DNA from 3 places in the Paraburkholderia sp. MM6662-R1 genome. Region 2 is predicted to be linked to each of the others. Evidence: predicted binding sites of a transcription regulator. Region 2 holds the regulator's gene; each other region holds the start of a gene.

Region 1 (2,268 bases), on a different contig from region 2:
GAAGCGCGTCGCGGACATAAGAGGGATCGTAAGAGGGCACGTCATACGTCATGAGCGGGACGTTCACGACATACAACGGCTGCAATTGCGCGCCGGCTTCGTGTGCAAGTTGCAAGGCGGCGTCGAGCGCATGACTCGACGTTTCACTGCCGTCGACCGCAACCAGAATCTGCTTGTACATGGCGAACTCCCCTTAAGGAGGCGGCTTAGGGCCGCGCCTGCAGAGCGCCTGCGATTGTCAGTGCGACATCAGCACCGGCACGGTCATCGACTGCAGCACCGTGCGGGTTGCGCCGCCCATCACCAGTTCTTGCCAGCGGGCATGGCCGTAGGCTCCCATCACGAGGAGGTCCGCACCGAGCCCGGCTGCTTCCGATAACAGGGTGTCGCCAACCGACGCGGCCGGACCGGCTTCGACGTCCTTGACTTCGACCTTGATGCCGTGCCGCGCAATCACCGCTGCGATGTCGGCGCCCGGAAGACGGGAGCCCGTTTCCCTGCGAGCGCCGTTGACCGCGACGATCGTGGTGAGCCGCGCTGTGCGCATGAACGGCAGCGCGTCATGCACGGCACGGGTGGCTTCGCGGCTGCCGTCCCAGCCGACCATCACATGGCCGCCGGGGGAAGTGACGCTGCTGGCGTTCGGCACCAGCAGCACCGGCCGGCCCGCGGACATGACCAGGTTTTCGGGGAAATAGTTGCCGACGTACGACTCCGGATCATCCGGATCGTCCTGGCCGGCGATGATCAGATCCGCGCAGCGTCCCCGGTGCGGCACCGCGAGACTGGCTGACTGATCGACGGCGACCCACTCGCCCGCCACCCCGGCCCGGCTCAGCTCCGCATGGAAGAGGCGTTCGAGCGCGCCGCGCCGCTCGGCGCGCAGCTGCTCATGCGTCGCGTAGTAGCTGGCGGTGCCGGCCATCACGTACAGCGAGCGCGGATCGGGACTGAACAGGGCGAATACGCCGGTCAGATGGGCACCGAAGTGCTTCGCGAGGCGCAGCGCGATTTCGAGCCGCGGATGCGCGCGCCGGCTCGTATCCAGATGAACGACGATGGTTTTGTAGCTCATTGCGAAGCTCCCGGAAAGTGAATGGGCGGCGCCCGACCATGTGAACTGAGTCTATGAGCCGATGGCGCTGCGGCGTTGATTCAGATCAACCGTGCGACTGGTGGGGCGGGGACAGTGGAACCTGAAGACGACGGGGCGCGCCGGTCCGCAAACGCCCCGTTCACGGGCGCCCTGAGCCTGCCAGCGCACGTTCCGCCGTCAGCTTGGCGAGTGCGGCGGATGCGAGCCTTACGCGCACGCTGTCGGCACGGCTCGTGAGGATGATCGGCAGCCGCGCGCCGAGCACGAGACCAGCCGCGTCGGCGCCGGCGAAGTACATGAGCTGTTTGGCGAGCAGGTTGCCGGCTTCCAGATCTGGCGCCAGCAGGATGTCCGCCTGACCGGCCACGGGCGAATCGATCTGCTTGATTTTCGCGGCCGCCAGGCTGATTGCATTGTCGAAGGCGAGCGGGCCGTCCACTAGCGCGCCCGTGATCTGACCGCGCGCGGCCATGACGGTCAGCGCGGCAGCGTCGAGCGTGGTCGGCATGCGCGAGTTGACCGTTTCGATCGCGCCGAGGACCGCGACCCGCGGGAGTTCGATGCCCAGCACGTGCAACAGGTCGATGGCGTTCTGGCAGATATCGCGCTTATGGTCGAGCGATGGCGTGATATTGACCACGGCGTCGGTGACCACCAGCGGCTTCGAATAGGCCGGCACGTCCATCGCATAGACATGGCTGATGCGCCGCGAAGTGCGTAAGCCGGATGTCCGTGCGACGACCGCGCCGAGCAGTTCGTCCGTGTGCAGACTGCCTTTCATCAACGCGGCGACCCGGCCGGTCGCGCCCATTTCCACGGCACGCGCAGCCGCCGCATGACTGTGCTCGACCGCTTCGATCGGCACACCCGCGAGGCTGAGATTGGCGGCCTCGGCAGCGGCGCGGATTTTGGCTTCGGGGCCGATCAGCACCGGTTCGATCAGGCCTTCGTCGCGGGCTTCGATCGCTGCCAGGATGGCTTCTTCCGAGCAGGGATGAACGATCGCCGTGCGCAATGCGGGACGCACGCGAGCCTGCCGCATAAACGCGTCGTAGCGGTCGTGACGTCGCAAGGCGACCTCGGCATTCGCTGTGCATGGCCACACTACCGGCATCGACGGTGCAACGACCGTTGCCGTGCCGAGCAGCACGCTGTCGCCTCTCTGGTTCGTG
Region 2 (2,268 bases):
CGGCATTGTCCGACCACTTGCCGTGCCCTACCACGCAGCAGGCTTCGAGTGTGGCGCCCGTCAGCTTCGCGAGCTTCAGCGCCTCGGCAAAGGCGCGCTGCGCGCTGGGACTGTCGTCGAGCGCAACCAGAATTCGTGCATACATGTTGGACTCCCTGTGAAAGCGCTGGCATGAACCGAAGCGGTGCCGTCGCGTGTCCGCGCCGACAGTGTGAAGCGCGCGCCGCCGCGCGGCTTGACGCAGGTCAATGGGTCTTTATCGGCTCGTTCCGTGATTACTTGATCAACTGCATGCCTGCGACTTTCGAAGCCGTCACGTCGAAAGTAGCCGTGTACTCGCACTCGGCTACATACCCCATCGCCAGCCATGCACTAGGAATATTCCTACAACACTACCCGAACTCCTAGCGCCGCTTAAATCCCCGCCGATATATTTCTGAGATGAGGTCGCCAATACTGGTCGGTATGGACACCGCCCCGCCAGCCACCTTATCGAGAGTCTTCCTCGTCGACGATGCGACCGAGGTCCGGCGCCGGCTTGCTTGCCTGATCGCGCTGATTCCCGGCATCGAAATCGCCGGCGAGTCCGCCGGCGTCGAGCACACGTTCGACGACATCGTCGCGAGTCGCGCCGATGTCGCGGTGCTGGACCCGTGCTTCTCGGGCAAGACCAATCTGCTGCTGCTCGCGGCGCTGTCGCGGGTGCGGCCGTCCATCGTCAGCATCGTGTTGACCAATCATTGCACGACGGCGTTTCGCCGAGCGTGCGAAGCGGCGGGCGCCGACTTCTGCTTCGACAAGACCTCGGAGTTCGAACTCGCCTGCCGTGCCATCGAAGCGATTGCCTATGCGCGTCGTGCGCATCCGGTCTGAGCGCCAGGAGCCGAGCATGCAAGTTGCCACAGTCTGTGAACCCCGCCACGACGCGCCCCGCAGTTCGCACGTCGTACCGATCCACGTCGTGCCACGCACCGCGGCCACACGCTACGCCGTGACGCGCTGCTCCACCTGCGCGATGCGCGCGATCTGCATGCCGCCCGAGCTGACATCCGACGAACTGAGCCGACTCGACACGTTGATCTGCTCGACGCGCTCGATCAAACGCGGTGACGCGCTGTATCGCGCGGGCGACGCGTTTCAAAGCATCTACGCGATCCGCGCCGGATCGTTCAAGACCGTGGTCATGCATCGCGACGGCCGCGAGCACGTGACTGGCTTCCAGATCGCCGGCGACTCGCTCGGCCTCGACGGCATCGGCGAGGGCAAGCAGAATTGCGATGCGATCGCGCTCGAAGACAGCGTCGTGTGCATCATTCCGTTCGCGCAACTCGAAGCAATCTGTCGCGAGATGAAGCCGATGCAGCATCACATCTACCAGATGATGAGCAGCGAGATCGTGCGCGAATCGAGCCAGATGATGCTGCTCGGCACGATGAGCGCCGAACAGCGCGTCGCGACGTTTCTGCTGAATCTGTCGAAGCGCTTCAAGGCGCGCGGCTTTTCCGCGGCGGAGTTTCATTTGCGCATGACCCGCGAGGAAATCGGCTGCTTTCTGGGCATGAAGCTCGAAACGGTGAGCCGGATGTTCTCGAAGTTCCAGCGCGAGCGCCTCGTCAAGGCGAACGGCAAAACGATCCGCATCGAAGACGCGGAAGGACTGGCTCGGGTTTGAACGCCGACGCGACGCTCGCCTCACGTTCGTTCGCGGGACATGCCGGGTGGAACAAGCGCTCCCGAACTGATATAACTCGGTGCATTGCGGTGCGCGGCCTTGCGTGACCGCCCGGAGGAGCGATGGGTCTGTCGAGCGGCGAGTCTTTCTGCTTCAGCAGTGCGGCGTCCGTTTCGGATGGGCCAGTCGAGGATCGCTATTTCATGTTGATCGATGCGGTTCAGGACTATGCGATCTTCATGCTCGACGTGTCCGGCCGCGTGACCAGCTGGAATCCCGGCGCACAGCGCATCAAGGGCTACACGCCCGAAGAAATCATCGGCCAGCATTTCTCGAAGTTCTATACCCCGGAAGACATCGCGGCCGGCAAGCCCGCCCGCGAACTGGAAATCGCCGCAGCCGTAGGCCGCACCGAGGACGAGGGCTGGCGCGTACGTCGCGACGGCTCGCGTTTCTGGGCCAACGTGGTCGTTTCCGCCGTGCACGACGCGTCGGGCGCGCTGCTCGGCTTCGCCAAGATCACGCGCGACCTGACCGAACGTATGCGCCTCGCGGAACTCGAACGCGCGGATCAGGTATCCACCCACGTGCAGATC
Region 3 (2,268 bases), 560 kb from region 2:
ATTCCAGCACCGTCTCATGGAGCGCCGCGCAATTGAGCTTGATGAAAGGCCGCTTGGCGCGCGGCGACAGCTCGTGAACGGCCTTGGCGACCAGCTCCTTCCCGGTACCGGATTCGCCGCGCAACAGAACCGTGCTGTTCGATTCGGCTACCACCGCGATCTTCGCGAGCAGCCCGCGCAGCGCCGGGCTGTCGCCAATGATCCCCTCGATCTGAAACTTCTTACGCTCACCTGCAGGGTGCTTGAGCTCGGACAATGGCTTTTGCAGCCCGTCCTTTCCCGCCATCAGTCGCTCGCGGTCGCTCTTGAAAAAGCGATGCAGCTTCACCGTCTGCCCCACCAGGTTGGCGACCATGGTAAGCAGCCGCACGTCGTAATCGAGCCGGAAGTTCGACCCATAGTCCAGGATGCGGTCGATGGTCAGCGTGCCTACGACTTTCGCGTCGATGCGAATAGGGACGCCAATGAACGACACTCGCATGTTGTCGGAGGCACCGAGCACGCCCATGTCGGCGGCACTGAAGCCCGAATGCACCGCTACGTTCTCGGCGACGAGCGGCCTGTCCGTCGCCATGATCTGGTCAATTGCCTTCTGCGGCAGGCGCATCCGGTAGTGCTCATCGCTGCCTTCGCTCCAGTCCGCGCCAACGGTAATGTCCGGTACGCCATCATCGTCGAAGAGAGAGACGATACCGAGCCGCATCTGAACAAACGATTGCAGGCGATCGATGACGTTGGCCAACGCGACTTCGAGCCGGTAGGGGGCGGTGAGTACCTTCGATATTTCGAAGATGCCGGTAAGCACGCTCTCGTGCCACTGCACAATAGGGACCGCGTGGTCCGTCTCGGACTTTGAGCCAGGCCTTTCGCGCACGGAAGCGATATGCAGCATGACGACGTCCCCGTTGTGGGGACCGTGCTCCCCGTCACCTTGTTCGGATTTGCGGGCATTGTGTTGCATATCATCCTCGATCTAGCGCCCAATTTCACGGGCTGACTTCAAAAGATAATGCCCTTTCATGGAAGGACGGTGAAACTGTAGTGCCTTGATGTACTTATTTTCTGCTTTTGCGATTTCGCTGCGTGGATTCCGTTAGGAACGCGAGTTCCATTGATGTCGCTCAAATCAACTGCGATTTGTCTACTCCAGGTGCAGCCGATTACAGGTGTCGTCCATCATTGATTGCTGCCTCGGTGCCCGTGAGATAACTCGCCGCATCCGAGCATAGGACGAAGATGATCTATCTTTGCGACCTCTTCGGGCGTGCCCGCCCGGCGCAGCGGGATATTTGGCACAAAAAGCGCTTCCGTGTCGGGCGACAAAATGTCCGTCTTGAACTGGCCGAGGACGTGTGGAAACTGTTTTCAGATCGTTAGATGCGAGTCTATCGGTCCGATCAATCTGGTTTGGTAAGTCATGGCTGCGTTAGCGTAACGTTTCAAGTGCAAAAAAAGCCCCTCCGGGCTCTAGGTGCCAGCCATCCTCACTACCTCTATTGTTTTGGCAATCCAAAGTATCTTCACAGGCGCTGGGCCAGTAGCCGTCGTACTTGCGCACGTTCTGGCCAAGAAAATCGAAACCGTCTGCAATGTTCGTGATCCGGGTCTTCTCTTCCGAGCGCTCCAGATCTTGAGCGGCCATCAACTGCCTGAGCGCCGGAAGCACCTCGAATTCGAGCACTTCTTTCGACATACCGGTCACAATAAAGTCATCGGCGTAGCGAACGACGTTGAGTTGGGCCTTGCTGCGTGCCGCCGGGGTGAAATTACGCTCGGTCATCAGAGCATCGAGCACGACGAGCAGATTGAGATCGAGGCCCTTGAAACGCATGATCCCAACTTATCCATAGTGTGGATGCGTTCCATCAAAACAATCGATTTTACGAAATGTACGGCATGGAGGATAGTGTTCCTGGTAAATCCATTTCAATTTCGCAAACCTGCTGGCGCCTTCGTCGTGCCGGGTAGCGGATGAAGTGTGTCGTAGAACTGAGCGAAGCCGAGGAAATGACGTTGCAGCAGTTGTCGATCAATCACATGCATCGGGACACGCGCACGCGAGCGGCGGCCCTGTCGCCCCTCGGACACAGGATCAAGCGCAAGCTCACCGCCGAGCAACTCGGCGTGAGCGCGCAGTCGATCTGTGACTGGCTCACGCATGGCGCAACAGCGGCGTGTCCGGCCCGATGGGCGGCCATAACGGTGGGCACATGAAGCACCACTGGCGACGCTTCATCGCCTGGACGAAGGAAATCGCAGATCCCGAAC

Evidence for each region. The regulator FNR, encoded in region 2, switches genes on or off when oxygen is low (the NO sensors DNR and NnrR bind a similar motif). The targets are predictions, from matches to a motif close to TTGATNNNNATCAA.
Region 1: a site for FNR is predicted at 1,151-1,164, ahead of OKW39_RS01775 (universal stress protein). Genes of this name have one in related genera too.
Region 3: a site for FNR is predicted at 1,112-1,125, ahead of nifA (nif-specific transcriptional activator NifA). Genes of this name have one in related genera too.

Annotation. Positions count from the first base shown of each region.
Region 1 is NZ_JBNDLV010000001.1:387,590-389,857, forward strand. Features, by position in the region: gene OKW39_RS01770 (universal stress protein) at 1-181, opposite strand, end outside; gene OKW39_RS01775 (universal stress protein) at 239-1,075, opposite strand; gene OKW39_RS01780 (bifunctional enoyl-CoA hydratase/phosphate acetyltransferase) at 1,236-2,268, opposite strand, start outside.
Region 2 is NZ_JBNDLV010000003.1:1,302,929-1,305,196, forward strand. Features, by position in the region: gene OKW39_RS28955 (universal stress protein) at 1-145, opposite strand, end outside; gene OKW39_RS28960 (two-component system response regulator) at 466-873, shown strand; gene fnr (fumarate/nitrate reduction transcriptional regulator Fnr) at 890-1,672, shown strand; gene OKW39_RS28970 (PAS domain-containing sensor histidine kinase) at 1,795-2,268, shown strand, end outside.
Region 3 is NZ_JBNDLV010000003.1:744,242-746,509, forward strand. Features, by position in the region: gene nifA (nif-specific transcriptional activator NifA) at 1-961, opposite strand, end outside; partial or broken gene OKW39_RS26205 (hypothetical protein) at 1,427-1,738, opposite strand; gene OKW39_RS26210 (hypothetical protein) at 1,972-2,214, shown strand; gene OKW39_RS26215 (hypothetical protein) at 2,211-2,268, shown strand, end outside.